2 linked regions of the Microlunatus soli genome follow. Each later gene encodes a partner of the first gene's protein in a complex. Links are inferred from orthologs where the notes say so. Each region holds a gene or a part of one and is shown on either strand. Other genes may lie near its edges. The genes, in order: nusB and rpsJ.

Region 1 (15,786 bases):
GCACCACCGGGACCTGGAGCGACGGCATCGACGTCGGCTGTTCCGACAGCACGGTCACCGACAACCAGATCGTCGACACCGGCGGCGTCGGCATCATGCTCTACCGCGGCGCCGACGACACCTCCCGCCCTCAGCGGTCGACCATCTCCGGCAACACCATCGCCTCGGCCGGGGTGCCGATGTACGCCGCCATTGCGGTCAACCCGCTCTACTACGTGCTGAGCAAGGGCGAGGCCAAGGACTACGACTTCGGTGGCAGTACGATCAGCGAGAACCATCTGTGGACCGCGCCCAACACCCACTTCGTGATCGGGATCAGCATCGGCAGCAGGCCCTGGTACGGCGGGATGGCGATGGTCGGAGCCAACAGCGGCCACGGTGTCAGCGTCGCGGGCAACGGAACCTCCGGGATCGGCGCGCGGGTGCGCACCGGTATCGCGGTCAGCGGGATGGACGACGTGCGGATCACATCGGATCCGGCGGTCTGGCAGCACGGTGTTCCCGGCAAGTCCGGCGACGCCTGCCCCTCCACCGACGTCGCCGCCTCCAAGACTGCCGGCACCGCAGACGGGCTGGACACCGAGGTCAGCTTCGAAAACACCGATCTCGACGGCTGCATGGGCGAGCCCTGAGCCGACCGAGGTCGTCGTTCAGCGCCCCGGCTCGAACAGTTCCACCGGATTGCCTGCCGGATCCTGCACCAGGATCTGCTGGCCGCCGACCCCGGCGACGATGTCATTGCGGAACTCCGCGCCGGCATCGCGCAGTCGCTCGACCTCGGCCTGCAGATCGGTGACCTCGAGGCTGAACCTGTTCCAGCCGCCCGGCATCGGCACCGTTCCGTCCGGCATCGCCTGACCGCCACCGCCGGAACCACCGGGAGCCGACAATGCGAGTCGGAGGGCGCCGCGGGTGACGATCGCGAACCCCGGCGCCGGATGCATCTGGACCGCAAAACCGAGCAGTCCGGTGTAGAAGTCGATAGCGGCATCGACGTCGTCGACGATGTAGCGCACCAGAACCGATTCGACCGTGGAGTCGCCCATGATTCCACCTCCTGGCAGTATCCGACCAGGATCGCCCATCTGCGGCGTCAATGCACCCCTTCGGCTCCCGGATCGGTTGTCGCAGCCGGGTCGGTTGTCGTCGGCGGATCGTCGTCCAGCGCACCGGGGGCGAGCTTGGCCATCAGGATCTGGTCGTACCACTGGCCGTCCCAGTGCAGCGCATGCCGCAGCACGCCCTCGGTCTCGAAGCCGAGCTTGGTGTAGGACCTGATCGCCCGTTCGTTGAAGGCGTAGACGCCGAGACTGATCCGGTGCAGGCCGACCAGTCCGAGGCCGAAGTTGATCACTGCTTCACCGGCCTCGGTGCCATAGCCCTGGCCGGCGACGTCGAGTCCGCGCAGGCTGATCCGGTAGTTCATGCTCTCGTTATCGGCATCAAGATCATTGAGCACGACCTCGCCCAGATAGCTGCTGTCGTCGTTGCGGATGATCGCCCAGTCGGCGCGGTCGGAGCGGCCAGGCAGATTCTCCAGATGTTTGCGGACCTGGTCCTCGGTGAAGGTGCCATGGGTGCCGGTCAGCTTGTCGGTGTCGTGATTCTGCAGCGATCGCCACAGCTGCGGTCCGAACCGTGGACCCATCGGCACCAGTTGGGTGCGCGCGGTCTTCAGGGTCGGCTGTTTGGCCAGGAACTCGGTGCGGATCACCTGCCGAACGCTACCGGCTCAGCCCCGTCCGTGATCGCCCGCCATGCTCCATCGCGGTGAGGGCCGACCGGGTGCGTTCGGCGGTAAGGTCGGGCCCATGGATTGGGTGCTCGTCGCAGTGACGGCAGGTGCAGTGCTGGTGGCGATCGCGGTCGCCGGCCGGCAGCGTCGGGCGGTCCGCGTTCAGCAGGAGCGGCTGCGGCAGTTGGAATCCAGGCTGGACTCCGCCCTGGCGCAGCAGCAACCCGCTCCGGGAACACCCCCGGCGGTGCAGAACCCGAGCGCGCAGAATCCGGACGACATCTCCTTCGTCGGTTACCCCCAATACGCGAACCGGCGACAGCCTCGGTTCGGCCCCGATCCGCGTCTGGACGAGGTGCTCCGGTTGGTCCGGGAGGGTAAGAAGATCCGCGCGATCAAGGTGTACCGGGAGCTGACGGGCGTCGGTCTTGCCGAGGCGAAGGCCGCCGTCGAGGGGCTCACCCGGTAGCCCGATCCGGGCGCGGCAGCCGCCGGCAGCCGTCGGCTTCGGGTTGGAAGCGGTCTTCCGGTTAAACTGGGGCCGCCCGACCGACCGGGCTCGCACATTCGACAAGTGCAGAACACACGGCTTCCACCGGCCGACGACCCGAGGCAGCTGCCCGGGGGCTCCGTGGAGCGAAGACACGAAGGGTAACGCGGGTGATCTCGACCAACGATCTGAAGAACGGCACCGTGCTCGACCTCGACGGCCAGCTCTGGACCGTGATCTGGTTCCAGCATCACAAGCCCGGCAAGGGCAACACCGTGGTCCGGACCAAGCTGAAGGCCGTGCTGTCCGGCAAGGTCGTGGACAAGACCTTCAACTCCGACACCAAGGTCGCCGACGCCCAGGTCGACCGGCGGGAGATGCAGTACCTCTACTTCGACGGCTCCAGCTGGGTGTTCATGGACACCCAGACCTATGACCAGTTGAGCCTGGAGGAGAACGTCGTCGGCGATGCGAAGAACTACCTGCTCGAGGAGCAGTTGGTCACCGTCGCCCTGCACGAGGAAAATCCGCTCTACATCGATCTGCCGGCCTCGGTCGAGCTCGAGGTCACCTACACCGAGCCGGGGCTGCAGGGCGACCGGAGCTCCGGCGGCACCAAGCCGGCCACCGTCCAGACCGGGCTGCAGATCCAGGTGCCGCTGTTCCTGACCACCGGCGAGAAGGTCAAGGTCGACACCCGGACCGGCGAGTACCTCGGCCGGATCGGCAGCTGACGCAACGTGTCGGCGCAACCCTCGCGCGGCCCGGACACGTCGGGTCGCACCCGGTCCACTCGGACCAAGGCGCGTAAGCGTGCGTTGGACATCCTGTTCGAGGCGGAGCTGCGGGGCCGGACGGCGATCGAAACCCTGGCCGAGCGGACCGCCGACGCCGATCCACCGGTCCGTGACTACACGGCCCAGCTGGTCCGCGGGGTCGAGGAACACCGCCCCGAGCTGGACGGCCGGATCACCGCCCATCTGGCCGCCGGGTGGTCGCTGCCCCGGATGCCGCGGGTGGACCGGGCCGCCATCCGGATCGCGGTGTACGAGATCGATCACGTCGCCGACGTGCCCGACGCCGTCGCGGTCTCGGAGGCCGTCGAACTGGTCGGGGAGTTGTCCACCGACGAATCGCCGAGCTATGTCAACGGGCTGCTCGGCGCCATCCTCACCGACAAGCTGCGACCCACGGACTGACCAAGCACCGACCTGGAACGCGAAGAGCTCAGCCGCACCGGATAGCCGGTGCGGCTGAGCTCTTCGCTCCTCCCGGACTCGGCTGACTCGGTCAGCCGGCCGCCGTGGGATCAGCCGTCGGTGCTGCGTTCGTCGGTGGCCGCCAGTTGGCCGCTGACCCGAGCCGACAGCTCGCGTTCGACCTCCCGGAGCTGCTCGATCCGCCGCTCCAGATCGGCCCGCTGCTTCTCGGCATCGGAGATGATCCGATCGGCATCTCCGCGGGCACTCGCCGTCACCCGTTCGGCGGTCTGCTGGCTGTCCAACAGCAGGTTGTACTCGTACTGTCGAAGTTCACTGCCACCGGCACCGTCGGGTTGCGGCTCGGCCGACCCCGGCTTGGCCTGCATCAGGTCCTCCCGGATCGCCTGCAGCTCACGGTGGAAGCCACCCATCGCGGCATCCACCTCATGCGACACCGTGTCCAACCGGACCGCGACCTGATTGAGGCTGTCGCGGAAGCCGGCGTCGTACTGCCGGACCCGTTCCTGGGCCGCGGTGAGGACGTCCAGTGCGGCCACCGAACGGCGGCCAGCCGGATCGTCCAGCAGCGCATCGTCGAAGGCGTCCGCGGACTGGGCCCCGTTGGTCTGGTCCGGCGACCGGCCGTTGGTTGTCAGGCTCGCGGCGTTGACAACCGGCTCACCGGATGCCGACCCGTTGGTCGTGGCCGGGGTCGGCCTGCTGACCAGATCGACGGCCTGTTCGGCGGCGGCGACCGCCGCCGGGGCGGTCGCGGCCTGCGGATCGACAGCGGCCGCATCACCGGAGTCAGCGGGCGACTGCATCGACACGGTGGTCCGCAGCGGGACCTCGCGGACCAGCAGCACCGCGATGAACGCCGCGATCGCGATGATGCCGGCGATCAGGAACAGTGTCCCGAAGGTGTCGCCGTAGGCGTGCCGGACCACGTTCTCGATCGGATCGGGCAGGGCGGACAGGTCGAGATCGCCGCCGCCGCTGCCACCGAGCAGCTTGGCCGCCACGCCCTGCAGCGCCGCCGGCAGGGAGCGGATCCCGTCCAGTGTCTTGGTCTCGACATTGTCGGCCAGCACCGCACCCAGCACCGAGACACCGACCGCGCCGCCGAGGGAGCGGAAGAACGAGATCGTCGCCGAGGAGGCACCGATGTCCTTGACGTCGACGGTGTTCTGAACGGCGAGCACGATGTTCTGTACCAGCGCGCCGATGCCGATACCGGCGACGGCCATCCAGATGGCGACCTGCCAGTAGGGCGTGTCACTGTCCAGGGTCAGGCCGAGGGTGCCCATGCCGCCCATCACCAGGACGGTGCCGATCACCATGATCGGCTTCCACCGTCCGGTCCGGCTGACCAGCTGTCCACCGATCACCGAGCTGAGCAGCTGGGCCAAGATCATCGGGATCGTCATCAGGCCGGCCTTGGTCGGGGAGTGTCCACCGGCCAGCTGGAAGTACTGGGTCAGGAAGGTGCCGCTGCCGAACATCGCGACACCGACCGCCATCCCGGCGATGATCATCAACGCGGTGGTGCTGTTGCGCAGCACCTTGATCGGCACGATCGGCTCGGAGTGGTTGAGCTCGATCGCCACCGCGATCCCTGCCGCGGCAAGGAAGGCGAGCAGGAAGACACCGGACTGCCAGGAGATCCAGTCGTAGTCCTTGCCGGCGAAGGTGACCCAGAGCATCGGCGCGGCAGCGGCGATCGCCAGGAACAGTGCGCCGAAGTAGTCGATCTTGACCTTGCGCTTGGTCAACGCCGGCAGGTGCAGGGTGACCTGCAGCAGGATCAACGCGATCACGGCCAGCGGGACACAGACGAAGAAGCACCAGCGCCAGTCGAGATTGTCGGTGATCACGCCACCGAGCAGCGGGCCGGAGACAGTGGCGACGGCCATCACCGCACCCATGTAGCCGCTGTAGCGACCCCGTTGCCGCGGCGCGATGATCGTGCCCATGATCGACTGGGTGAGAGCGGTCAGCCCGCCCATGGCGATGCCCTGGGCCGCGCGACCGACCATCATCTGCCAGATCTCGGTGGAGAACCCGGCGAAGACCGAGCCGGCGACGAACAGCACGATGGAGAACTGGATCAACAACTTCTTGTTGAACAGGTCCGACAGCTTGCCCATGATCGGGGTGGAGATGGTCATCGCCAACAGCGATGCGGTGATCACCCAGGTGTATTGACGCTGCGTGCCGTGCAGGTCGCTCATGATCGTCGGCAGCGCTGTCGACACGATGGTGGACGAGATCAGAGCGGTGAACAACGCGGCCAGTAGGCCGGTCATCACCTCCAGGATCTCCTTGTGCGACAGTTCTTCGCCCGCCTGGTGCCCGTTTGAGGGCGTGGGATCGGGGGAAGGACTGCGTTCCGCGACAGCGGTGCTCATGCTGTTGTCTTCTCCAATGCAGTGCGTGAGGTGGAGGCGGGGATCTCAGAATCGTCGGGAGGTACGCCGTCGGCGGGCGGCGTTGTCGGGCGGATGTCCGGGGCGGCGAGCGGATCGATTCCCTTGTCGTCCGCGAGTCGCATCTGGTTGACCCAGGTGACCACCGATTCCTCCAGGCGTTGGAGCAACCGGACCGACTGTGCCGCGTCCTCGGTCGACCAGTCGGCGAACGCCTGGCTGACCAGGTCGAGGGCGCGGTCCTGGCGTCGCTGCAGGTGTGCTCGGCCGGTGTCGGTCAGATGCACCCGGCAGGCCCGTGCGTCATCGGGGTCGGGGACTCGGACCACGAGCCCGTCGGACTCCAGAGCGGCCACCGCGCGGGATGCGACCGACGGCTTGACCTGCAGCTTCTCCGCCAGGTCGCCGAGTCGGGGATCGGCGTCGCGGACGAAGTGCAGCAGGGCGATCGGCGTACCCGAAACGCTCTTCTCCGCATCGCGATGCGCGATGATGCGGGTCGTACGTGACAGCGACACCAGCGACTCCAGCAGGGTCGCTGCCTGGTCGCGATCGAGTCCCATGATCCGTGCTCCTTTGGTTGCTGAAAGCAACTATATTCCTCATGTCGTTGCTTAGCGAAACTAAATCGGGTGGCGTAGATCACGGTCTCAGCTTGGGCTCAGTCCCACCCCTGCATCCGAGAAGACCGCAGGACGTCGGCGTCGGAGAGATCTCGGCATCCCGCGTCAGCCGGCCAAATGGTCGCTCGTGTTGCGATATCGCCCCCGGCAATTCGGATCGGCTGGGGCGATATCGCAACACCTGCTGCCATCTGGCGCCGGGCCGCCGGCGGGGTTGTCGGTTCGCGTTCGGGGCCCGGAGCGGCGGGTGACTCAGTCGTCGGCGGAGAGGGAAGCGCTGAGTCGGCCGAGCAGGGCTGCCAGTTGGGACAGATCCTCGGCGTCCCAGGAATCAAGCCGGCGGAGCATCTCTTGGCGACGCGCTTCCCTGGAATCCTCTACTGCGGTCCGGCCGCGTTCGGTCAGCGTCACCAGCCGTGCTCGGGCGTCCAGCGGATCACGGACCCGGGCGACCAGGCCGAGGCGTTCGAGATCGCCCAGGCTGCGGCTCAGGGTCGACTTGTGCAGCCGGGTCCGGCCGGCCAGTTCGACCGCCCGTACGCCGCCGGCCTCCTCGGAGCCGTGCTGGCTGGGCTGGGCCTCGAGGATCGCCACCAGGAGCCCGTAGCCGGGGGCATCGAGCTCGGGATGGATCCGGGCCGCCATCCGCGCCGAGACATGTCGGGCGCTGCGGAACAGCAGGCTGAGTTCGCGTTCCAACTCCGTCGTCGCAGCGGCTCGGGCAGCAGCCGGCGCCGGGTCCTCGGTCCCCACGGCGCTCAGCTTAGACAGTGACCCGCCGGTCACCGGAGAACGCGCTCGCTCCGCGGGCATGCTGGTGCGGGGGAGGGCAGGAACACTGATACGCTCGGGCCGTACATGCCAACCTTTAAGACCTGTCCTGTGAGGCAGGAAAGGACGGTAGATGTCGCACTCTGCGCCCTCGCCACACTCTGCCCGTTTCCGGGATCCCTCCTCTGATTCGGCCGAAACGTCCCGCCAAGCCATCCTCGTCCTGGAGGACGGTCGCAGCTTCACCGGTGTCGGCTTCGGCGCCACCGGAGAGACCTTCGGCGAAGCGGTCTTCCAGACCGGCATGACCGGATACCAGGAGACGCTCACCGATCCCAGCTATCACCGTCAGGTCGTCGTCGCCACCGCGCCACACATCGGCAACACCGGTTGGAACGACGAGGACGACGAGTCGGGCCGGATCTGGGTCGCCGGCTACGTCATCCGCGACGCCGCCCGGATCCCCAGCAACTGGCGGTCCCGCCGCAGCCTGTCCGCAGCGCTCGAGGATCAGGGCATCGTCGGCATCGCCGGGATCGACACCCGGGCGCTGACCCGGCACCTGCGGGAGCGGGGCGCGATGCGGGTCGGCATCTCCAGCACCGAACTCGATCCGGCCAGACTGCTGGAGAAGGTCAAGCAGCAGCCGCAGATGAGTGGCGCCCACCTGGCCGACGATGTCACCATCGCCGAGCCGCAGGTGATCCCGGCGATCGGCACGAAGCGGTTCACGGTGGCGGCGGTCGACCTGGGCATCAAGTCGATGACCCCGCACCGGATGGCCGAACGAGGCATCGAGACCCACGTGCTCCCGTCGACCGCCACGGCGGCCGATCTGCAGGCCATCGGTGCCGACGGCATCTTCTTCTCCAACGGCCCCGGCGATCCATCGGCGGCCGAGGAGCAGATCGCGCTGCTGCAGCAGGCGCTGGAGTCCGGGCTGCCGTACTTCGGGATCTGCTTCGGCAACCAGCTGTTCGGTCGGGCCCTGGGGCTCGGCACCTACAAGCTGACCTACGGCCACCACGGCATCAATCAGCCGGTGATGGACCTCGGCACCCGCAAGGTCGAGGTCACCGCACACAATCACGGCTTCGCCGTCGACGCACCGATCGGCCAGGACACCCAGACCCGGTACGGCACGGTGCGGGTCAGCCACGTCTGCCTGAACGACAACGTGGTCGAGGGGCTGGAGCTCACAGATGATCAAGGAAGGTTGAAGGCGTTCTCGGTGCAGTACCACCCGGAGGCTGCGGCCGGACCGCATGACGCGTCCTACCTGTTCGACCGGTTCGTCGAGCTGATGACCGATCGGAAGGACGCCTGATGCCGCGCCGCGATGACCTGCAGTCGATCCTGGTGGTCGGCTCCGGCCCGATCGTGATCGGTCAGGCCTGCGAGTTCGACTACTCCGGCACCCAGGCCTGCCGGGTGCTGAAGGCCGAGGGCTACCGGGTGATCCTGGTCAACTCCAACCCGGCGACGATCATGACCGACCCGGAGTTGGCCGACGCCACCTACGTCGAGCCGATCACCCCCGAGTTCGTCACCAAGGTGATCGAGAAGGAACGGCCCGACGCGCTGCTGGCGACCCTGGGCGGTCAGACCGCGCTGAACACTGCCGTCGCCCTGTGGGACCAGGGAGTCCTGGCCAAGTACGGGGTCGAGCTGATCGGTGCCTCGGTGGACGCGATCCAGCGCGGCGAGGACCGGGAATCGTTCAAGACGATCGTGAAGGACCTGCCCGCCGGGCTCGACGGCGAGGCCCAGGCCGAGGTGGCCCGGAGCCGGATCTGTCACACCCTCGACGATGTGCTGGCCGCCGCCGATGATCTTGGTTACCCACTGGTTGTCCGGCCCAGTTTCACCATGGGCGGCGTCGGTTCCGGCTTCGCCCACCACGAGGCCGACCTGCGCCGGATCGCCGGTGCCGGCCTGGAGGCCAGCCCGACCACCGAGGTACTGATCGAGGAATCGATCCTCGGCTGGAAGGAGTACGAGCTGGAGGTGATGCGTGACCGGGCCGACAACGTCGTGATCGTCTGCTCCATCGAGAACTTCGACCCGATGGGTGTGCACACCGGCGACTCGATCACCGTCGCCCCGGCGATGACCCTGACCGACCGCGAGTATCAGCGGATGCGCGACGTCGCGATCGGCATCATCCGCTCGGTCGGCGTGGAGACCGGCGGCTGCAACATCCAGTTCGCGATCAACCCGGCCGACGGGCGGATGATCGTGATCGAGATGAACCCGCGGGTGTCCCGGTCCAGTGCGCTGGCCTCCAAGGCGACCGGCTTCCCGATCGCCAAGATCGCCGCCAAGTTGGCTGTCGGCTACACCCTGGACGAGGTGCCCAACGACATCACTCGCCAGACTCCGGCCAGTTTCGAGCCGACGCTGGACTACGTCGTGGTGAAGGTGCCGCGGTTCGCGTTCGAGAAGTTCCCGGCAGCAGACAGCACGCTGACCACGCACATGAAGAGTGTCGGCGAAGCGATGGCGATCGGTCGCAACTTCACCGAGGCGCTGGGCAAGGCGATGCGCAGCCTGGAGGACAGCAAGGCTCCGTTCGACGTCGCCGGCGAGCTCACCGAGACCACCGAGGAACTGCTGGACCAAGCAGCGCGACCGCACGACGGCCGGATCGGTCTTGTCTACAAGGCGATCCGGTCCGGTGCCACGGTCGAGCAGGTCCATCGGGCGACCGGCATCGACCCGTGGTTCGTCGATCAACTCTGCTTGATCAACGAGGTCGCCGAAGAGATCAGGACGGCGCCCGAGCTGACCCCGGAAATGATCTTGTACGGCAAGCGGCACGGTCTGTCCGACGCCCAGCTGGGACAGCTGCGCCATCTGGACGAACAGGTCGTCCGCGGGGTGCGCTGGGCGCTCGGCGTCCGGCCGGTCTACAAGACCGTCGACACCTGCGCCGCGGAGTTCGCCGCGAAGACGCCGTACCACTACAGCTCCTACGATGCCGAGACCGAGGTGGAACCGCGGACCAAGCCCGCGGTGATCATCCTGGGTAGCGGGCCGAACCGGATCGGGCAGGGCATCGAGTTCGACTACTCGTGCGTGCACGCAGCCTTCGAGCTGAGCGACGCGGGCTACGAGACGATCATGATCAACTGCAACCCGGAAACGGTGTCCACCGACTACGACACCTCCGATCGGCTGTACTTCGAGCCACTCACCCTGGAAGACGTGCTGGAGGTCGTGCACGCCGAGCAGCAGGCCGGCCCGGTGGCCGGTGTGATCGTGCAACTCGGTGGTCAGACACCGCTGCGGCTGGCACAGGGGCTGAAGGATGCCGGGGTTCCGATCGTCGGCACCAGCCCGGAGGCGATCAACCTGGCCGAGGAACGCGGCGCGTTCGGCGAGGTGCTGGACAACGCCGGTCTGCCGTCGCCCAAACACGGGATGGCGCGGTCCTTCGACGAGGCCAAGGCGATCGCCGACGAGATCGGCTACCCGGTGCTGGTCCGGCCGAGCTACGTGCTGGGCGGTCGCGGGATGGAGATCGTCTACGACGAGGGCTCGCTGTCGGCCTACATCCGGCGGGCGACCGAGGTGTCACCGGAACATCCGGTGCTGGTCGACCGGTTCCTGGACGACGCGGTCGAGATCGACGTCGATGCCCTCTTCGACGGCACCGATCTCTACCTCGGCGGCGTGATGGAACACATCGAGGAGGCCGGGGTGCATTCCGGCGACTCGGCCTGTGCACTGCCGCCGATCACTCTGGGTGCCGAGGTGATCGACCGGATCAGGGTGTCCACCGAGGCGATCGCCGCCGGTGTCGGTGTCCGCGGTCTGCTGAACATCCAGTACGCCCTGGCCGGCGACGTGCTCTACGTGCTGGAAGCCAACCCACGGGCGTCGCGGACCGTGCCGTTCGTGTCCAAGGCGACCTGGACCCCGCTGGCCAAGGCGGCCGCCCGGATCATGCTCGGCGACACCATCGCCGACCTTCGTTCGGAGGGTCTGCTGAAGACCGAGGGCGACGGGGCCGACGAACCGCTCGGCACCCCGGTCGCGGTCAAGGAGGCGGTGATGCCGTTCAACCGGTTCCGCACCCTGGACGGATCCAGTGTGGACACCATCCTCGGCCCGGAGATGAAGTCCACCGGTGAGGTGATGGGCCTCGACCTGTCCTTCGGGACCGCCTTCGCCAAGAGCCAGGAGGGCGCGTCCGGGCCGTTGCCGGCCGAGGGCCGGATCTTCGTCTCGGCGGCCAACCGGGACAAGCGGCACGTGATCCTGCCGATCAAGCTGCTCAGCGAACTGGGCTTCGAGATCCTGGCCACCGCCGGCACCGCCTCGGTGCTGGAACGCAACGGCATCCCGGTCACCCGGACCCGCAAGCACAGCCAGGGCCCGGGGCCCCATGGGGAGAAGACGATCGTCCAAGCGATCACCGACGGTGAGGTCGATCTGATCTTCAATACCCCGCAGGGACAGAGCACCGACGGCCGGCCTCGTTTCGACGGCTACGAGATCCGGACCGCGGCCGTCGCCCGCAACGTGCCGTGCATGACGACGGTGCAGGGCCTCACCGCGGCAGTGCAGGGGATCGAGGCGATCCGATCGGCGGCGGTCGGCGTGAAATCCTTGCAGGACTGGGAAAAGTCCGTCACCGCGGCGCTGTGAGCCGGGCCATGACCGACGGGCTCGAACGCCGCGCACGCCAGGCCCGTCCGCTGCCGACGGCCACGGTCACCGATCTGGCCTACCAGCGGGTGATCCGCCCGGCGGTGTTCCGGATCGGCGACGGCGACGCCGAGCGGGCACACGAGACGACGCTGCGGATGCTGGCGACGGTGGGCAAGCTGCCACCGGCTCTGGCCGCGATGTCGGCTCTGCTGGCCCGCCACCGCCGACCGCTGACGGTCGCCGGGATCGACTTCGACGGCGTCGTCGGACTGGCCGCCGGAATGGACAAGTTCGGCATCGCTGCCCGCAGTTGGGGACCGTTGGGCTTCGGTTTCGCCGAACTCGGCACCGTCACCGCCCAGGCCCAGCCCGGCAACCCGAAGCCGCGGTTGTTCCGGCTTCCGGCCAGTGCCGCGGTGATCAACCGGATGGGCTTCAACAACGGCGGCGCCGAGGCCCTGGCCGACACCCTGGCCCGGTTCGGTGTCCGCCGCGGCAACCGCGCCGTAGGCATTCCGCTCGGCATCTCGATCGGCAAGACCAAGATCACGCCGCTGCACAAGGCGGTCGCCGACTATCTGACCTCGTTCCGGGTGCTGGCGCCGTACGCCGACTACATCGCGGTCAACGTCTCCAGCCCGAACACGCCCGGGCTGCGGTCGTTGCAGGACCGTGGCGCATTGACCGAACTGCTCAGCACGCTGTCCGACGAAGCCGCGATCGCCGGCCGCCCCGTGCCGATCCTGGTCAAGATCGCCCCGGATCTCACCGAACCGGCCCTGGACGAAGTGCTCGAGGTCGCCGATGACGTGGGTATCCAGGGCCTGATCGCGACCAATACGACGCTGTCCCGCGAGGGACTTGATCATCACGACCTTGATCTTGCTCCCGAGGTCGGCGGGCTGTCCGGCGCGCCATTGGCCCGCCGGGCCCGGCAGGTCGTCGGTTACCTTGCCGAACGGACCGAACTGCCGATCATCGGTGTCGGTGGGATCGACTCCGTCGACGATGCCCAGGCACTGCTCGACGCCGGCGCGCAGCTGCTCCAGATCCTCACCGGTTTCATCTATCGTGGACCCGGGCTCATCGACCGGATCAACCATCAGGTCCGGTTCAACCAGGAGGTCTCCCGATGACCCAGCAGGACAGCGCCGGTTACGGCGAGCGGCTGCGTACCGCGGTCGACAAGTACGGCCAACTCTGTGTCGGGATCGACCCGCACCCCGGAGTGTTGGACACCTGGGACCTGCCGCACGACGCCTCCGGTCTGGAGCGCTGCGCCCGCGGCATGATCGAGGCCGTCGCCGGCCGGGTCGCGATCGTCAAACCGCAGTCGGCCTTCTTCGAAGCCTACGGATCGGCCGGCGTCGCGGTGCTGGAGTTGCTGCTGGCCGATGCCAGGGACGCCGGACTGTTGACCCTGCTGGACATCAAACGCGGCGACATCGGCTCCACCATGGACGCCTATGCCCAGGCCTACCTGGCCGACGGGTCCTCGCTGGCTGCCGATGCCGTCACCCTCAGCCCGTACCTGGGGGCCGGTTCATTGGACGGATCGATCACCCTGGCAGAACAGACCGGCCGCGGGGTCTACATCCTGGCGGCGACCAGCAATCCCGAAGGTGCCTCGGTGCAGCGGGCCCGTACCGCGGACGGCGTGACGATCAGCCAGTCCATGATCGACTTCGCCGGCCGCTGCAATGCCGATGCGGTCGCCGCCGGACAGTGGGGCAACGTCGGTGTCGTGTTCGGCGCGACCGTGCCCGCCGACCACGGACTCGACCTCGACAACCTCGGTGGCAGCATCCTGGCACCCGGCTTCGGCGCCCAGGGCGGCACCTCCGATGGCATTCGCGACGTCTTCGGCTCCGCCTATCCGCACGTCCTGCCGTCCAGCAGTCGCGGCATCCTGGCCGCCGGTCCGGATCCCGACGCCATCCGCGCCGCCGTCGACGCGACCCAGGAATCGCTTCGGGGCTGAGGTCCACCTCGCGTGGTTGCGTTGCCTACGGGATCGGTTCGTCGTTCGCCGTCCGCGGCCGTTCGCAGCCTCGTACTCTTTCGGTGCCCACCGGAAGCAGGAGGATGCGAACCGCGTGAACGCGTCCGTCGGTCGCCCTCTCGCGAGCGTCGGAGCCGGGCGGGGCATCGGACACCGGGCAGGAATCCGCTAGTGGGCTGGCTCCGGTGCGCCGGTGTGACTCGTCGGGGTGAGTCGAACCGTCCCGATGCTGGGGAGAGCTTTGCGAATGGCGTGGTCGGCTTGGTGTTCGAGCACGTGGAACTGATCGATCGACATCTCTGGTTGGGTCGCGACTGTTGCTTCGACAGTCAGTCGGTGGCCGTTCCACCGCATCCGCACGTCGGGGACCGCGATCGCGCCCGGGAGTTGCGCCAGGGTGGTTTCTGCCTTCGTCACCAGGTTCGGATCGACGCCGTCGAGTAGGCGGCGGCCAATATCGCGGGCGGTGCCGATCAACAGCACGAAGATCGCGATGCTGATCAGGAGACCGATGATCGGGTCTGCCAGCGGGAAGCCGAGCCAGACGCCGATGACGCCGAGGACGACTGCCAATGAGGTGAAGCCGTCGGTACGGGCATGGACACCGTCGGCGACGAGGGCGGCGGATCCGATCCGGCGGCCGATGCGGATCCGGTAGACCGCGACGAGCTCGTTGCCGGCGAAGCCGATCAACCCGGCGGCCAGCACCCAGCCCAGGTTCTCCAGGGATTGCGGGTGGGCGATCCGGCGGATCGATTCGTAGCCGGCCAAGATCGCCGACAGGGTGATCATGGCGACGATGAACAGCCCGGCGAGATCTTCGATCCTGCCGTAGCCGTAGGTGTAGCGGCGGGTCGGCTTGCGGCGACCGAACACGAACGCAACCCACAGCGGGACCGCGGTCAGCGCATCGGAGAAGTTGTGGATGGTGTCGGCAAGAAGGGCCACCGACCCACTGATCAGCACGACGACGATCTGCAGGGCGGCGGTGATGCCGAGGCCGACCAGGCTGATCTTCACCGCCCAGACACCGGCCTGGCTGGCCTCCAGGGCGTCGTCAACGGAATCGGCGGCATCGTGGCTGTGCGGCACGAACAGACCGTAGAAGAAGCCCTTGATCCCCGTCGGATGCTCATGCCCGTGGTCGTGGTCATGCCCGTGCTGATCGGCAGGGTCGTGCTGATGGGTGGGTCGGTTGCTCACTACTCGGCCTCGTCTTGGGGGTGATGGTGGCGCGGTGTGCCGCCGAGGGAGTGCTCGGCCTGGAAGATCGCGGCCGTCACGAGCTGGCCGGCGTGCTCATCGGCCAGCTGATAGAACACGCGGGTTCCGTCCTGGCGTGTCGTGACGATCCGTGCCAGCCGGAGCTTGGCCAGATGCTGCGAGACCGCCGGCGGAGCCTTATCCACCAGATCGGCCAGCAGGTTGACCGACAACTCGCCGTGCTCGCGCAGCGCGAGGATGATCCGAACGCGGGTGGCGTCGGCCAGCATGCCGAATACCTCGACCGCCAGCTCGACGTACTGGCTGTCAGGCAGCCGACCACATGCCTCGCTATCTGCATTCATGCGCAGATTATGAGCAGATCACCACTGCCATCGCAAGCCTGGTCGCGATCGCCCGCGAGGTGTCCGGGAAGCGACGTCGGCGACATGGCGGCCCGCCGCTCACTCGACTGCTGGGTGGGCCGGACGAGCCTGCCCGGACAGGCAGCCCGGCCACGGACCGCTTGCCGGCGGCGGGCAACGAACGGCAAGTTGACAGTCGTCCACCAGTGGGCAGCTCAAGGGCGAGAGTTGGGATGGGAGCGGTCCCTCGTCGGTGCGGAGGACCTGTGCCGACCAAGTAGAGCCGGACCGGAGCCGATCGCTCTCGCACTCC
Region 2 (15,610 bases), 2.5 Mb from region 1 along the record:
CATTCGCTGACCGCGATCTCGATCAAGTCCGGACTGGCCGCTCGGCTCTCCGAGGCCGATCCCGGTGCGGCCCGGGAGCAGATGACCGAGGTCGAGCAGATCGCCCGGGTCGCCCTGGCCGACGTCCGGGCGACCACCACCGGGATGCGGGAGGTCCGGCTGGCCTCGGAGATCGCCAGCTCCCGTTCGGTGTTGATGGCGGCCGGGATCGAAGCCACGGTCCCGTCGGCGTTGCCGCCGATGGCCGACGCGGAGAGTCAACTGCTCGGCTTCGTGGTCCGCGAGGTGGTGACCAACGTCGTCCGGCATGCGGAGGCGACGCGGTGCACGATCGAGGTGCACGAGGAGGGCGTGACGATCACCGACGACGGTGTCGGGATGCCGCGGGTCCCTCGCCGGGGCACCGGGCTGACCGGTCTGCGCCGTCGGGTCGCCGATGCCGGCGGTGTGCTGGTCGTCCGCCCGGCGGAGGGCGGCGGCACGGTCGTCCGGGCTGTGCTGACTGCGCCGAGGTCCGCTCCGGGCCGCACCGAGCCTGCCCGCCCCGAGCCTGCCCGCACCGAGCCTGCCCGGCCCGAACGGTCCCGACTCCAACCCGCGCGCCCCGAACGCGTCGTACCCGAAACCGCCCGACCCGGGCCGAATGCGGATCCGGCGCTGCCGGCGTCGCGGCTCGACCTTCCCAGCTCAGCCAGGACACGGTGATGACCTCTCCTTCCGACGGCGCCGGCCTCGGTGCCGATGACGATGTGACCGCTGCGAACACCATCAGGATCCTGCTGGCCGATGATCAGGCGCTGATCCGGCAGGCGTTCGCGGCGTTGCTCGGACTGGAGCCCGACATCGAGGTCGTCGGGCAGGCTTCGGACGCCTCGGAGGTGGTCGCGCTGGCCGCCGAGCGGCATCCGGACGTGATCGTGATGGACGTGCAGATGCCCGATCCTCGCGGCGGTGGCGCCGGCGAGAGCCCGGACGGCATCACCGCGACCGCCAAGATCCTGGCCGCCGACCCCGGCATCCGGGTGATCATCGTGACGACCTTCGGCCGGCCGGGCTATCTGCGCCGGGCGATGGAAGCCGGTGCGGTCGGATTCATGGTCAAGGACGCGCCTGCCGACCAGCTGATCGAGGGCATCCGCCGGGTGCACCGTGGGCTGCGGGTGGTCGACCCGACCCTGGCCGCGGCCAGCCTCAGCGTCGGCCCGTCACCGCTCACCGAGCGCGAGACCGAGGTGTTGGCCGCGGCGGCCCACGGCGGCGCGACCAGTGCGATCGCCGGCTCGGTCTTCCTGAGCGAGGGCACCGTCCGCAATCACCTGTCCTCGGCGATGGGCAAGCTCGGCGCCGCAACCCGCGCCGAGGCCGTCCGGATCGCCACCGAGAACGGCTGGCTGCCGTAGGTCGACGCTCGGTAATGCTGAGAAACCTTGCCGCCGTCGGAACGTAATCCGACTGCTGCGGCGAGTCTCAGGCCTGCAGCCGGGCTCAGCAGCGACCATGGGCCCGACGGAAGTACGGGCGAGGGTGAAGGGTTGCGGGCTCGGTGAGTGGTAGGACTCGGTCGGTGGCGGCCCTGATGGTCGCCGGTGGGCTGTTGATCGCTGCCAGCGGGTGCAGCCCGAGCATCACGAGCGGTGGCAACGAGGTCGCCGACCCCGAACAGCCGCTACAGACGGCGCTGGCCAAGCTGAAGGACGACAACAACGCCGGCATCCAGAACAACAGCATCACCGTCTCCGACGACACCGACTGCTTCTATCTCAAGCCGAACGCCGACGCCGACGCGGTGTCGGGCTCGGTCGCGTGCGGCCCGGTCCGCAGGCTCGGTCAGCCGACCGCCAAGGTCTGGGACACCTACGCGTTGACGTTCGGGCCGGCGACCGACGGCAAGGTGACCGCCACCGTCGGTGCCGTGACGGCAACCTCGGTCGACCTCGACCCGTCGCTGCTGGTCTCACCCGACGGCACCAAGCCCGGTACGGCCGCCGATCTGCCCGCCCCACAGGCGCCGCAGACGTCGGTCGCCGATCGCGCGGTCGCGCTGCCGCTGGGCGCGATCCCCGATCTGACGTTCGCCGGGCCGACCCGGGACGCGGTCCTGAAGACTCCGACCGCGACCTTCACCGTCACCGGCGTCGCCGCTCCGAAGACGGTGCCGTCCGCACTGGTCGCCGGTACCGACGATCCGGCCGGCGTCGCCGCCTACTACCGGCCCGCCCAGGGGCAGCGGATCTACGCGGCGACGGTCAAGGTGTCGGACCCGGCCGAGCACGCTGCGGTCGCCCCGACGGCGGCACCGGGAGCGAAGCCGCAGTCGCTGTCGACGGAGCTGACGCTCGGCGTCGCCGACGGCAAGGAACTGCCGATCGCCGATGCGACCGATCCGAAGACCGACCCGGCCAAGGCCGCGGCGAAGCTGAACGTGGCCTGCCAACAGGAATCCGACCAGACCTATCCGTGCCGGCCGGACGGAACCGAGTTCATGATCATCATGACCGTGCCGGCGGACGGCGGGCTGACCCTCGGTGCGACCACTGCGGGTGAGCGGCAGGCGGTGGATCTGCAGAGCGGCCGACTCAGCTCGACGGTGTCCCAGGTCGAGTACGACCACGACAAGCTCACCACGTCGGTGGACGAGAAGTTGAAGGTGCCGTCCTATACCGCGCGGGTCACGGTCACCAAGCCGGTGTCACCGACAGCTGACAAGAGTCCGAAAGCTGACAAGGCTTCGGAGCAGGAGCCCGGCAAGGCCTCGGCGACACCGAGCGCCGAACCGAGCAGCAAGGCGTCGACCAAGAAGGTATCGGTCGCCCGCAAGGCGTCCTGGCGGATGACGGTCGGGTCGGCGTCGCTGACGGCCTTCGACCCGACCCGGGGCTGGGCACCCAGCGGCAAGGCCTGGCTGTCGGTACAGACCACCGGCTACACCAAGACCGACGAGGCCGACGCCTTCGCCGATCGGCGGGCCAGCAGCGTCGCGGTCACCGCGGCTGGTAGCACGTACCGTCCGGACGCCGTCACCGATGCCGACTTCGACGGTAGCGATCCGATCGGCACCGACGACGTGACCTGGGTCTTCGAGGTGCCGCAGGACCTGAGCTCGGCGGAGTTCACGTTCGCTCCGACCGGGGTGGTCACCGCCGGCGACACTCGTGCGTCGTTCACCGCTGACGAACCGGACTCGGTCAAGATCACGTTCGGGTAGCGTCCCGGCCTTGGCCGGCCCGGCTACTGGGAACCGGTTTGCTGAGGGCCGCGCTGTTCCGGATCGGGGTGTTGTGAGCCGGGCGGACCGTACTGCGGGAACTGCTGTGGTGGCTGGCCGTAGGGCTGCGGCGGCTGGTTGCCGTACGGCGGTTGCGGCTGGTTGCCGTAGGACTGTTGTGGTGGCTGGTTCCCGTACGGCTGCTGCGGTGCGGCCGGGTAGGGCTGGTACGGCCGGGTCGGCTGGCCGGGACGCAGACCGAGTCGCTCACGGCGCAGCAGGTCGATGGTGTAGACGGTCTGGAAGATCCCGACGAACGGCATCACGATCACCGAAACGACGATCAGCGGCAGGTACATCACCAGCACACTGCCGATCAGCGGCCCGGGGCTGAACGACGACGGGTCGTCGGCCATCGGTGAGATCGTCGCCGTCAACGCTCCGGATCCGATCATCACCGAAACGAACGAGACGGCGTAGATGACGCCGACCGGGATCAGGCTGGCGACCAGCGAATAGCCGAAGGTCCGCAGCCCGTAGCCCTTGGTCAGGCCCCAGGCCCGGCGCAACGCTTCGAGGCCACCGACCCGTTCGATGACGATCACCGGGATCAGCGGGTAGAGCCGGGTGCCGATGATCACATAACCGACGAGATAGAGCACCTCGAACGCCAGGGTGATACCGATCAGACCGACCACCGGACCGTAGATCCGCTCCGGGGTGTCGGCCGACCCGATGATCTGGGCGATCATGACGACGCTGAGCCCGGCATACAGCAGGATCGCGACGAAGGACACCGCCAGCAACAGCAGATAGCTGGGCAGGATCCGCAGCACGAATCCGCGGGTGCCGTTCCAGGCGTCGCCGAAGGTCGGCTGCGGACCGTGGCCGCCACGGTCGGAATGCTCGATCGTCACCTGGGTGAGGCGCGACTTCATCCCCTCGGCCTTGAGCGAGAAGAACCCGGTGGCGGCACTGGCCACCAGCGTGATCAGCAACGTCAGGGCGATCGGGCCGAAGACGTCGCCGAAGGACGGCACCCGGCCGAACCGGTAGGAGCTGAACGCACCGATCAGCACGGCCATCACGGCAAGGCCCAGCAGGCCGAAGATCACCAACGAAGCCAGGAACGGCATCAGGGTGATCAACAGATAGCTGCCGAACCGGGACTTGTAGGCCCGGAACGAGCCGCTCATCATGTCGCTCAGATCGATCGGTCGGGCCGGCAGGATCGGCTGCGAACCAGATCCCAGCTGCTCGTTGCGACCGTACGGGTCGGAAGGCGGCCCTGCGGGCGGGTTGTACGGGGACATGCCTGCATTGTGCCCTGTGGGTGGGTCGGGAGTGCCGCGTGGACCTGGTCACACACGGGAGTCGGCCGGCGGGACGCTCCGGATCCTGCCGGTGACGACGTTGTGCACGATGATCACGATCGCGATGCTGAACATCAGGTCGCCACCCAGTTGCTTGTCGCCGAGATTCTCCAAGGACTGCAGGTCGAAGTCGCTGATCCCACCTTGCAGCGCCACCAGGGCGATCGCCGCCGTGCCGAAGGTCGCATTGGCCAGGACCAACAGCACCCGCGCCGATCGGGGGAACGACCGCGAGTCACCGCTCGCGAATCCGTTGTCGGTGATCAGCCGCCAGATCGCGCCGATCAGCAGGCCGACCAGGGCACCGGACAAAGCCAGCAGTTCGGTGATCGGCTCGGTGATCGCCTGCCGGTATTCGTACAGTCCGGTGATCAGGATGACCGCGGCAGTGCCGACCAAGCGATCGACCGTCAACGTCCCGCGGGCCAGCCAGCAGATCGCCAAGATCACCGCGACCAGGTCCGCGGTGATCATGGTCCCGGCATAGGTCGCGGACAGCTCGAGGGCCTGGAATCCAGCCCGGATCAGTCGGAAGCAGGCCAACAACACCAGGATCGTCGCCAGCCGGCCGGTTCGCAGCCGGATCGTCCAGGCGATCAACAGCAACGCACCCGCGGCAACCACGCTGGCGACGTTGACGGTCAGTGGAGCCGGCAGCGCTGACAGGACGGCGACCGCCGACGAGAGCCGCAGCACCCGCAGCGGAATCAGCAGCAGATCCAACCACAACGCCGTGCCGGCCAGCAGGGTAGCGACCAGCACCGCCCACCGTCGCCAGTCCTGCAGCGCCTCCGGTCCGTTCTGCGGGTCGGGCCCGTTCAGCGGGCCCACCGCGTGGTACCTCCGGCGGCGGTCGACGAGGCCCAGGATCACCAGCCAGCCGACCAGCGGGACCGCTGTCGTCACCAGCCCGCCGGCCAATCCGTCGAGGGTGAATCCCGAACGGTCGGTCGTCGACGCCAGCTGCACCGCTTGGGCACTGCGAGCGAGCACCAGGACCGCGACCACCGCGATCGACCAGCGGGCCGGCCGCCCGGAATCGTCGGGGCGCCGGAGACCGTCGCTGATCGCCATCGCGATCGAAATGGTCAGCTCGGTGATCGCGGCCCCGGCCAGGACGGCGAACGGTGCCGCCAACAACCACAGGGTGCTGCCCAACAGATCCACGGTGCTGAGCACCAGACGGGGCGCGTAACCGCCGTAACTGAACCGCAGCTGCAGCAGCGCCGCACACAGCGTCACCGCGGTCAGCAGCTGGGCCATCACGAACTCGCCCCACGCAAAGGACGCTCGGCCCCGCACGATGGCGAAGATGATCATCAGCAGGCATCCGGTGGCCGCCGGGAGGGTGTCGATCCCGCCGTCGATCGTCGCGATCCGGATGATGATCAACATCGTGATCAGCAGGCCGGGAATCCGAATCGCGAGCCGGAGATGCAGCAGCGCGGCGTACAGCGTCCCGGTGGCGAAGAAGAGTGCGGCGATGATCAGCGGCGTGGCGATCACGGGAATGCTGAGTTGCGGCGGCAGGAACACCAGTTCGGATCGGCTGCGGAGCAGCGAACTGAAGCCGGCGGTCAGCACCAGGACCGCGGAGAGGGAGAAGGCAACGATCACGATGCCCCGCAGGCCCGGTGCCCAGCCGTTGTCCCGCAGTCGGCCCTCCTGGACCGGCTCGATCAGGACGACGCGGAGCAGGTGACGTAAGCCGTGGATCAGTCCGGTGATCATGATCGATCCCGAGCGGGGGGCGCGATCCGGACCCCGGCCACGGCGTAGTCGTCGGTCCGCCCGACGGCGAACAGTGCGCCGTCGGCGGACAACAGGCGATGGTCGCCGGTCACGATGCCTGGTGCCGGCCATTGGCCCACCAGCGACCCGGCGCCGGTCAGAGCGCTGATCCGATCGCGACCGACGGTGACGATCGTGCTGCCGACGGCGATCGTCGTGATCGGGGATCCGGACCGTCGCCAGCTGCGGCGTCCGGTCGCGGTGATCGATTCCAGCGCCGCCGCACTGGTCAGCAGCAGATGATCATCGACGGTGATCATCTCTCGTAGATCGTCGTCGCGGAATCGTACCCAGCGATACCGGCCGTCCGCCGCGGCATAGGCCGTGACGGTGCCATAGCTCATCACAACGACGTTGTCACCGGCCGCCGCGACGGCGATCGGATCGGTTGCCTCCTGCTGCCAGCGACGGCTGCCGTCCGACGGGTCGAGGACGACGAGTTCGGTCCGGGTGCCGATGGCGATCGCCTCGTGGGTCGCGACCGGTGGAATGGTGATCGGGCCGGCGATCCGCCGGGACCACCGGGTGCCACCGGTCCGAGCGTCGAGCATGATCAGATCGCCACGCAGGGTCGTCACCAGGATCCGATCATCTGCTGCCCGGACCGGTGCGACCGCCGTCAGGTCATCCAGCGGCACGGTCCAGCGCACCCGGCCGTACGGATCGTAGGCGCGCAGCACTCGCCGGTCCGTCGACACCAGGGTCAGCAGCCCGAGCGAGGTCACCGAGGTGATCGAGCCGCCGGGGTGCGCCCAGTTGTGCAGCCAGACCTTCCCCGGTTGCAGCCCGTAGCCGGTGACGACGTCGGTCGTGTTGCCGGCCACCGCGTGCAGGGCACCCGATCGGTCGGCCGAGACCCGCTGGGTGAGGGGTGTGTCGACGTCCAGGTCGGCCGGCACCGGACCGAAGGTGTCGTCGCCGTGGTCGAACTGCAGCGCGGCGCCCGTCCAGTCCCGGGCCGGCGGGTCGAGGTCCTGTTCGCCGGCGGGCCGGACCGCGGCCGGATCGACGGCTTCGGCCGGTCCGTTGTCGGGCGTCAACCGATAGGACGTGGCCTCGTCGCCTGCTGCGGTGCCCTTGTCCTGGGCTTCGTCGGAGTCGCCGGGCAGCGGGAAGGATCCCTCGGACTCGACCACGCCGGCGCCGGGGCACCAGGTCTCGTCCTCGCGCCAGTCGAGCGGTCCCGACGATGCGGTCACGGTGGTCCGGGAGCGGACCAGGAGGCAGCCGGCCTCGGCCCGGTCGGCCGCGGCCGGTCGCATCGCGCGGGACTCGCGTCGGTACTGCAGGCCGGTGCCGGCGCCGATCCCGATCAGCCCGTGATCGGCCCAGCCGTCACCGATCGCGACGGACCGGGGCAACTCGACCGGAGCCGGGTCGAAGACGACGCCCAGCCGGCCCCAGTCCTGGGCGTGCAGCCGGATCCCGTCGTCGGTGACGCTGCGCAGCCGCAGCCGTGGCGTCGGATCGCTCAAGGAACTCGGCGTGATCACCTCGCGCCACCAGTCGGTGTCCGGGATCGGCAGGTCGGGGACGGGTGCGGCATGGGTGATCAGGCTGCTGGGGAAGGCGCCGTACACCCTGATGCCGTGCAGTCGAGCATGCTCGACGCTGGCTCGGGCGCTGTGCTCGCCCTGCTGCCACCGGACCGCGGCCACCTGCCCGTCGGCGGGCGCGAATCGGTTGGCCCGGGGTGACGGTCCGACGAGCGTTGCGGTGGCCGCGACGCCGGAGCCGACCAGGATCGCCAGCGTCAACACTGCCGCCAGCGCCGTCGGCGGGATCCGCCGCGACCGCGGACGGGAATCGTTCGCTGGTTGGGTCATCCGCTGGTGCCTGTTCTTGACTCGGCTACTGGGGTCGGCTGCTCGGTCAGCGTCGACCATGCTGTCAGGTTCGCGGTCCAGCAGGTCGGGATCGCCGTCGGATTCGACGCCTCGGCACCCACTCCCGTACGGTGCAGGGGAGTGCGGAGCGAGGGTCGCCGATCCGGATTTGGAATGTCGGCCGACCTCTGCCAAGATTGACGGGTTGCTCCGACGGGGTCGCCGGGGTGAGGTGTGCCCATCAGGCGTTCGGCGATGTGCCGGACCGGGTGGGTCGTCCACCGGACCGTGAGACCCCTAGAGCCTGATCCAGACCGGATCGGGTGCTCCTCACAACGTTAGATCGGCCCTAGGGCCGACGTGCGCTTGGGGAGCGCGACACGCCCGACCTCGGGGGTCGGCCGGCAGGGCCGATCAGGAGTCGAGCAGGGGCGTGACGGACGAGCATGACGCAAGGCCAACGACGTGGCTCTGCGACAACGAGACAAGTTGAAAACAGCAGAGTGCGTAACAGCTGAAGCAGGAAGAAGGACGGACTGTGGCGGGACAGAAGATCCGCATCAGGCTCAAGGCCTATGACCACGAGGTCATCGACGGGTCGGCGCGCAAGATCGTCGACACGGTGACTCGTACCGGTGCAAAGGTCGCGGGCCCGGTGCCGCTGCCGACGGAGAAGAACGTGTTCTGCGTGATCCGTTCTCCGCACAAGTACAAGGACAGCCGCGAGCACTTCGAGATGCGTACGCACAAGCGGCTGATCGACATCATCGACCCCACCCCGAAGACGGTTGACTCGCTGATGCGGCTCGACCTGCCGGCCGGTGTCGACATCGAGATCAAGCTCTGAGGGACGCACGAGTATGGCTGCCAATACGAATTCCGCAAGGAAAGTGAAGGGCCTGCTGGGCACCAAGCTCGGCATGACCCAACTCTGGGACGAGAACAACCGCGTGGTTCCGGTGACCGTTGTCGCCGCCGGCCCCTGTGTCGTGACCCAGGTCCGCACCTCCGACTCCGACGGCTACTCCGCCGTCCAGCTCGGCTTCGGCGCGATCAAGGCCAAGCAGGTCACCAAGCCGAACGCCGGGCACTTCGAGAAGGCCGGCGTCACCCCGCGCAAGCATCTGGTCGAGATCCGCACCACCGACGCCGACCAGTACCAACTGGGCCAGGAGCTCGGTGCCGACACCTTCGAAGCTGCTGAGGTCCTCGACGTCACCGGCGTCACCAAGGGCAAGGGCACCGCGGGCGTCATGAAGCGGCACGGCTTCGGCGGTCTGCGCGCCTCCCACGGTGTGCACCGCAAGCACCGTTCGCCGGGTTCGATCGGCGGCTGCGCGACCCCGGGTCGGGTCTTCAAGGGCCTGCGGATGGCCGGCCGGATGGGTAACGAGCGGCAGACCGTTCAGAACCTGACCGTGCACTCGGTCGACACCGAGCGCGGCCTGATCCTGATCAAGGGCGCGATCCCGGGTGCCAAGGGCGGCCTGGTCGTGCTGCGCTCGGCTGCCAAGAAGGGAGAGGTCGCATGAGCGAGACCCGTACCGTCGACGTTCTGGACGGCAAGGGCGGCAAGTACGGCACCACCGCCGAACTGCCCGCCGAGCTGTTCGACGTCGTCACCAACGTTCCGCTGATCCACCAGGTCGTGACCGCCCAGCTGGCGGCCGCCCGGCAGGGGACGCACGCAACCAAGACTCGCGCCGAGGTCCGGGGCGGCGGCGTCAAGCCGTACCGCCAGAAGGGCACCGGACGCGCCCGGCAGGGCTCGATCCGCGCACCCCAGTTCACCGGTGGTGGCGTGGTGCACGGCCCGACCCCGCAGGGCTACGCCAAGCGGACTCCGAAGAAGATGGTCGCCGCCGCACTGCGCGGTGCGCTGTCCGACCGGGCCCGCGACGGGCGGGTGCACGTGGTCAGCTCGCTGGTCCCCGGCTCCAAGCCGTCGACCAAGGCAGCGCTCGCCGCGCTGGCCGGGATCACCCAGGCCAAGCGCGTGCTCGTGGTGCTGTCCCGCGATGAGGACGCCGCCTGGCTGAGCCTGCGCAACGTCCCGTCGGTGCACGCCATCGTCGCCGACCAACTGAACGCCTACGACGTACTGGTCAATGACGACGTGGTCTTCACCTCGGCCGCGCTGGACGCCTTCGTGGCCGGTCCGGCCAAGGGCAAGTCGGTGAAGGCCGTCGCTACTGAGTCCGAGACTGTCGAGTCCGGGGTTGAGGGGACACAAGCATGAGCGCCGCAGCAAAGATCCGCGACCACCGCGACATCCTGTTGGCGCCGGTCGTCAGCGAGAAGAGCTACAGCCTGCTGGACGAGAACAAATACACCTTCGTGGTGGCCGACAGCGCCAACAAGACCGAGATCAAGATCGCGGTCAAGGAGATCTTCGGCGTCACCGTCACCGGTGTGAACACCTACGTTCGCAAGGGCAAGAAGCAGCGCACCCGCAACGGGTACGGCAAGCGTCCCGACACCAAGCGGGCCATTGTCACCGTTGCCGAGGGGCAGAGCATCGACATCTTCGGCGGACCGGTCGGCTGAGGGAACAGGGACTGAATCATGGCTATTCGTAAGTACAAGCCGACCACTCCGGGTCGACGCGGCGGCTCCGTCGCCGACTTCGCCGAGATCACTCGGTCGACCCCGGAGAAGTCGCTGCTGGTGCCGAGCCCGAAGACCGGCGGTCGCAATAACAACGGCCGGATCACCTCCCGGCACATCGGTGGCGGGCACAAGCAGGCCTACCGGCTGATCGACTTCAAGCGGTACGACAAGGACGGGGTGCCGGCCAAGGTCGCGCACATCGAGTACGACCCGAACCGGACCGCCCGGATCGCGTTGCTGCACTACGCCGACGGCGAGAAGCGCTACGTGCTGGCTCCCAACGGCCTGGGCCAGGGGTCCGCCGTCGAGGCCGGCGAGGGTGCCGACATCAAGACCGGCAACAACCTGCCGCTGCGCAACATCCCGGTCGGTACGACGGTGCACGCCGTCGAGCTGCGCCCGGGTGGCGGAGCCAAGCTCGGTCGTTCCGCCGGTGCGTCCATCCAGCTGGTGGCCCGCGAGGGCAAGTACGCCACGCTGCGGATGCCGTCCGGTGAGATGCGGATGGTCGACGTCCGCTGCCGCGCCACCATCGGCGAGGTCGGCAACGCCGAGCAGTCCAACATCAACTGGGGTAAGGCCGGCCGGAACCGGTGGAAGGGCAAGCGCCCCAAGGTCCGCGGTGTCGTGATGAACCCGGTCGACCACCCGCACGGTGGTGGCGAGGGTCGCACCTCCGGTGGCCGCCACCCGGTGTCCCCGTGGGGCAAGCCGGAAGGCCGTACCCGTGACAAGAACAAGGCGAGTTCTCGTCTGATCGTCCGCCGTCGCAAGACCGGCAAGAAGCGCTGAGCAGGAGTCTGAGCAGATATGCCACGCAGCCTGAAGAAGGGCCCGTTCGTCGATGATCATCTGGCCAAGAAGGTCGATGTTCAGAACGAGAAGGGCACCAAGAACGTGATCAAGACCTGGTCGCGTCGTTCGATGATCACGCCGGACATGATCGGCCACACCATCGCCGTACACGACGGTCGCAAGCACGTTCCGGTCTTCGTCTCCGAGTCGATGATCGGCCACAAGCTCGGTGAGTTCGCCCCGACCCGGACCTTCCGCGGTCACGACAAGGACGACCGCAAGTCGCGCCGCCGCTGAGAAGAGGACACCAGATGAGTAACGCAGAAAAGACCCGGCCGAGCCGCCGGGACGCGCTGCTGGGTGACCGGCAGGGGTCGTACGCGATCGCACGCGGAGTGCGGATGTCGGCCAGCAAGGTCCGGCGCGTCGTCGACGTCGTCCGCGGGATGGACGTCACCGCAGCCCTGGACACGCTGAAGTTCGCGCCGCAGGCTGCGGCCGAGCCGGTCAGCAAGGTGATCGCCAGCGCCGCCGCCAACGCGGAGCAGACCGAGAACCTGCGCGCCGAGCAGCTGTACGTCTCGCAGGCCTTCGTGGACGAGGGCATGACGATGCGCCGGATCCGTCCGCGGGCCAAGGGATCGGCCAGCCGGATCCTCAAGCGCAGCAGCCACATCACCGTCGTCGTCGAAGCGAAGGAGGCCTGAGCCATGGGTCAGAAGATCAACCCGTACGGCTTCCGGCTCGGCATCAGCACCGATCACAAGAGCCGCTGGTACGCCGACAAGCAGTACGCCGACTATGTCGGTGAGGATGTCAAGATCCGCCAGTCCCTGCACAAGGGCCTGGAGCGGGCCGGCATCTCCAGCATCGAGATCGAGCGGACCCGGGACCGGGTCCGGGTCGACATCTACACCGCCCGTCCGGGCATCGTCATCGGCCGTAACGGTGCCGAGGCCGAGCGCGTCCGCGGCGAGCTGGAGAAGCTGACCGGCAAGCAGGTCCAGCTGAACATCCTCGAGGTCAAGGGCACCGAGACCGACGCCCAGCTGGTCGCTCAGGGTGTCGCCGAGCAGCTCGCCAGCCGGGTGCAGTTCCGGCGTGCGATGCGCAAGGCGCAGCAGAGCGCGATGCGGGGCGGCGCCAAGGGCATCCGGATCCAGTGCTCCGGTCGTCTGGGCGGCGCGGAGATGTCCCGCTCGGAGTTCTACCGCGAGGGTCGGGTCCCGCTGCACACGCTGCGCGCCGACGTCGACTACGGCTTCTTCGAGGCGCGGACGTCCTTCGGCCGGATCGGCGTGAAGGTCTGGATCTACAAGGGTGACGTGTCCGGCACCCGGGCCGAGCGGGCCGCGCAGAAGGCTGCGCGCAACGCCGCCCAGGGCAACCGTCGTCCGGGTCGCGGTGGCCGTCCGGGCCGTGGCGATCGTCCCGATCGGGGCGGCCGTCGCCGGCAGGAAGGTGCCAACACCGGCGCGAACGCCGGCGGCAACACCGGTGGCGCCGAGTCCGCTGCTGCGCAGCAGGCTCCGGCAACGAGTGGGCAGGAGGCGTAAGGAATGTTGGTTCCGCGCAAGGTCAAGTTCCGTAAGCAGCACCACCCCAAGCGCACCGGCATGGCCAAGGGTGGCACCGAGCTGGCGTTCGGTGACTACGGCATCCAGGCCATCGAGGCCGCCTACGTCACCAACCGGCAGATCGAGGCCGCTCGTATCGCGATGACCCGTCACATGAAGCGTGGCGGCAAGGTCTGGATCAACATCTACCCGGACCGTCCGTTGACCAAGAAGCCGGCCGAGACCCGGATGGGTTCCGGTAAGGGTTCCCCGGAGTGGTGGATCGCCAACGTCAAGCCCGGACGCGTGATGTTCGAGCTGTCCGGCGTCGGAGACGATGTCGCCCGCGAGGCGCTGCGGCTGGCGGTGCACAAGCTGCCGATGAAGTGCCGCATTGTCATGCGTGAGGCAGGAGAAAACTGAGATGGCGAACACCGTGAAGGCCGCCGAACTGCGGTCGCTGAGCCGCGACGAGCTCAACGCGAAGGTCGTCGAACTGAAGGAAGAGCTGTTCACGTTGCGGTTCCAGGCTGCCACCGGGCAGCTGGAGTCCCACGGTCGGCTCCGCGAGGTCCGCAAGGACATCGCCCGGGTCTACACCGTGCTGACCGAGCGCAACCTCGGCATTGTCGAGGATCCCGACGCCGAGACGGCTGTGACCGAGACGGCAGGTGCCTGAGATGAGTGAGCAAACCGTGAGTGAGAACGCAGTGAGCCAGGATCTGCTGGCCGACACCAAGGACGCCGAGGCGGTCGTCGCCGAGGTCGCCCAGACCTCCAGCGATCGCGGCCGGCGCAAGGTCCGCGAGGGCCTGGTGGTCAGCGACAAGATGGACAAGACCGTCGTGGTCGCCGTCGAGGATCGGGTCAAGCACCGGCTGTACGGCAAGGTCCTGACCCAGACGACCAAGCTCAAGGTGCACGACGAGGCCAATGCCGCCGGCATCGGCGACCGTGTCGTGGTGATGGAGACCCGTCCGGTCAGCGCCACCAAGCGCTGGCGGCTGGTCCAGATCGTCGAGAAGGCGAAGTAAGGAAGATCGAGAAAAATGATCCAGCAGGAGTCGCGACTGAAGGTCGCCGACAACACCGGTGCCAAGGAGATCCTGTGCATCCGTGTTCTCGGTGGATCCGGTCGACGCTACGCCGGAATCGGCGATCAGATCGTGGCCACGGTGAAGGACGCCATCCCGGGCGGCAACGTGAAGAAGGGTGAGGTCGTCAAGGCCGTCATCGTTCGGACCGTCAAGGAGCGCCGCCGTGCCGACGGTTCGTACATCAAGTTCGACGAGAATGCCGCGGTCATCCTGCGTAACGACGGAGAGCCGCGCGGAACCCGAATCTTCGGCCCGGTCGGCCGTGAGCTGCGCGAGAAGAAGTTCATGCGCATCATCTCGCTCGCCCCGGAGGTGATCTGAACGATGGCTAGCAACAAGATCAACGCCGCCGTTTCACGGCAGCACGGCAAGATCGACATCCGCAAGGGTGATCGGGTCAAGGTCCTGTCCGGCAAGGACAAGGGGACCGTCGGCGAGGTGCTCGCGGTCCAGCCGGACCGCGAACGCGTCACCGTCTCCGGTGTCAACATCGTCAAGCGGCATCTGAAGGACAGCTCGGCCACGCCGCAGGGCAGCCAGCAGACCCAGGGCGGGATCGTCTCCTCCGAGGCGCCGATCCACGTCTCCAACGTCGGCCTGGTCGTGAAGGACGGTGACGGCAACGAGGTGACCACCCGGATCGCCCACCGCCGCGACGAGGTGACCAAGCGTCGCCCCGACGGCACCGAGTACACCGCTTACCGGTCGGTGCGGATCGCACGCAAGACCGGGGAGGAGATCTGATGACCAGCACGGCTGTTGAGAACGATGTGCCGCGGCTGAAGAAGCGCTACGCCGAGGAGATCGTCCCGGCGCTGCAGCAGGAGTTCAACTTCGCCAACGCGATGCTGATCCCGCGGCTGACCAAGATCGTGGTCAACATGGGTGTCGGCGACGCGGCCCGCGACTCCAAGGTGATGGACGGCGCCGTACGCGACCTGACCACCATCACCGGTCAGAAGCCGTCGATCACCAAGGCCAAGAAGTCGATCGCGCAGTTCCGGCTGCGTGAGGGTCAGCCGATCGGCTGCCACGTGACCCTGCGTGGCGCCCGGATGTGGGAGTTCGCCGACCGGCTGCTCTCCCTGGCGCTGCCCCGGATCCGTGACTTCCGTGGTCTGTCGAGCAAGCAGTTCGACGGCAACGGCAACTACACCTTCGGTCTGTCGGAGCAGGTCATGTTCCACGAGATCGACCAGGACAAGATCGACCGAGTGCGGGGGATGGACATCACCTTCGTCACCACGGCGACCAACGACGACGAAGGCCGGGCGCTGTTGCGTCAGCTGGGCTTCCCGTTCCAAGCGAACTGATCACCAGGGCCAACTGAGTCGAGTAGAGGGATATACGACGTGGC

What was found.
Region 2: the proteins of nusB (region 1) and rpsJ are in contact, whole or in part, in a solved structure (PDB 3D3B), measured with the Escherichia coli proteins. The link is inferred for Microlunatus soli from one-to-one orthologs.

What each region holds. Positions count from the first base shown.
Region 1 is NZ_LT629772.1:6,534,329-6,550,114, reverse strand. Bases 1,790-4,694 are described here. They hold nusB (transcription antitermination factor NusB), read left to right. Parts: upstream 1,790-2,965; coding sequence 2,966-3,424; downstream 3,425-4,694. Other genes in these bases: BLU38_RS29895 (MFS transporter), read right to left, coding at 3,535-4,694; efp (elongation factor P), read left to right, coding at 2,396-2,959; BLU38_RS29910 (ribosomal protein L7/L12), read left to right, coding at 1,812-2,204. Also shown: BLU38_RS29925 (right-handed parallel beta-helix repeat-containing protein), read left to right, coding at 1-632; BLU38_RS29920 (VOC family protein), read right to left, coding at 651-1,046; BLU38_RS29915 (GNAT family N-acetyltransferase), read right to left, coding at 1,094-1,714; more of BLU38_RS29895, read right to left, coding at 4,695-5,835; BLU38_RS29890 (MarR family winged helix-turn-helix transcriptional regulator), read right to left, coding at 5,832-6,416; BLU38_RS29885 (MarR family winged helix-turn-helix transcriptional regulator), read right to left, coding at 6,729-7,229; carA (glutamine-hydrolyzing carbamoyl-phosphate synthase small subunit), read left to right, coding at 7,381-8,574; carB (carbamoyl-phosphate synthase large subunit), read left to right, coding at 8,574-11,900; BLU38_RS29870 (quinone-dependent dihydroorotate dehydrogenase), read left to right, coding at 11,909-13,039; pyrF (orotidine-5'-phosphate decarboxylase), read left to right, coding at 13,036-13,884; BLU38_RS29860 (cation diffusion facilitator family transporter), read right to left, coding at 14,074-15,108; BLU38_RS29855 (ArsR/SmtB family transcription factor), read right to left, coding at 15,108-15,473. UniProt on the Escherichia coli protein: Part of the processive rRNA transcription and antitermination complex (rrnTAC). The complex forms an RNA-chaperone ring around the RNA exit tunnel of RNA polymerase (RNAP).
Region 2 is NZ_LT629772.1:4,033,840-4,049,449, forward strand. What follows is about bases 7,659-10,387. They hold rpsJ (30S ribosomal protein S10), read left to right. Parts: upstream 7,659-8,733; coding sequence 8,734-9,042; downstream 9,043-10,387. Other genes in these bases: BLU38_RS18450 (PQQ-binding-like beta-propeller repeat protein), read right to left, coding at 7,659-8,195; rplC (50S ribosomal protein L3), read left to right, coding at 9,056-9,727; rplD (50S ribosomal protein L4), read left to right, coding at 9,724-10,387. Also shown: BLU38_RS18425 (sensor histidine kinase), read left to right, coding at 1-705; BLU38_RS18430 (response regulator transcription factor), read left to right, coding at 705-1,400; BLU38_RS18435 (hypothetical protein), read left to right, coding at 1,565-3,205; BLU38_RS18440 (hypothetical protein), read right to left, coding at 3,229-4,518; BLU38_RS18445 (hypothetical protein), read right to left, coding at 4,567-6,309; more of BLU38_RS18450, read right to left, coding at 6,306-7,658; more of rplD, read left to right, coding at 10,388-10,434; rplW (50S ribosomal protein L23), read left to right, coding at 10,431-10,742; rplB (50S ribosomal protein L2), read left to right, coding at 10,761-11,597; rpsS (30S ribosomal protein S19), read left to right, coding at 11,616-11,897; rplV (50S ribosomal protein L22), read left to right, coding at 11,912-12,307; rpsC (30S ribosomal protein S3), read left to right, coding at 12,311-13,156; rplP (50S ribosomal protein L16), read left to right, coding at 13,160-13,579; rpmC (50S ribosomal protein L29), read left to right, coding at 13,581-13,835; rpsQ (30S ribosomal protein S17), read left to right, coding at 13,837-14,190; rplN (50S ribosomal protein L14), read left to right, coding at 14,206-14,574; and 3 more genes. UniProt on the Escherichia coli protein: Involved in the binding of tRNA to the ribosomes. Part of the processive rRNA transcription and antitermination complex (rrnTAC). The complex forms an RNA-chaperone ring around the RNA exit tunnel of RNA polymerase (RNAP).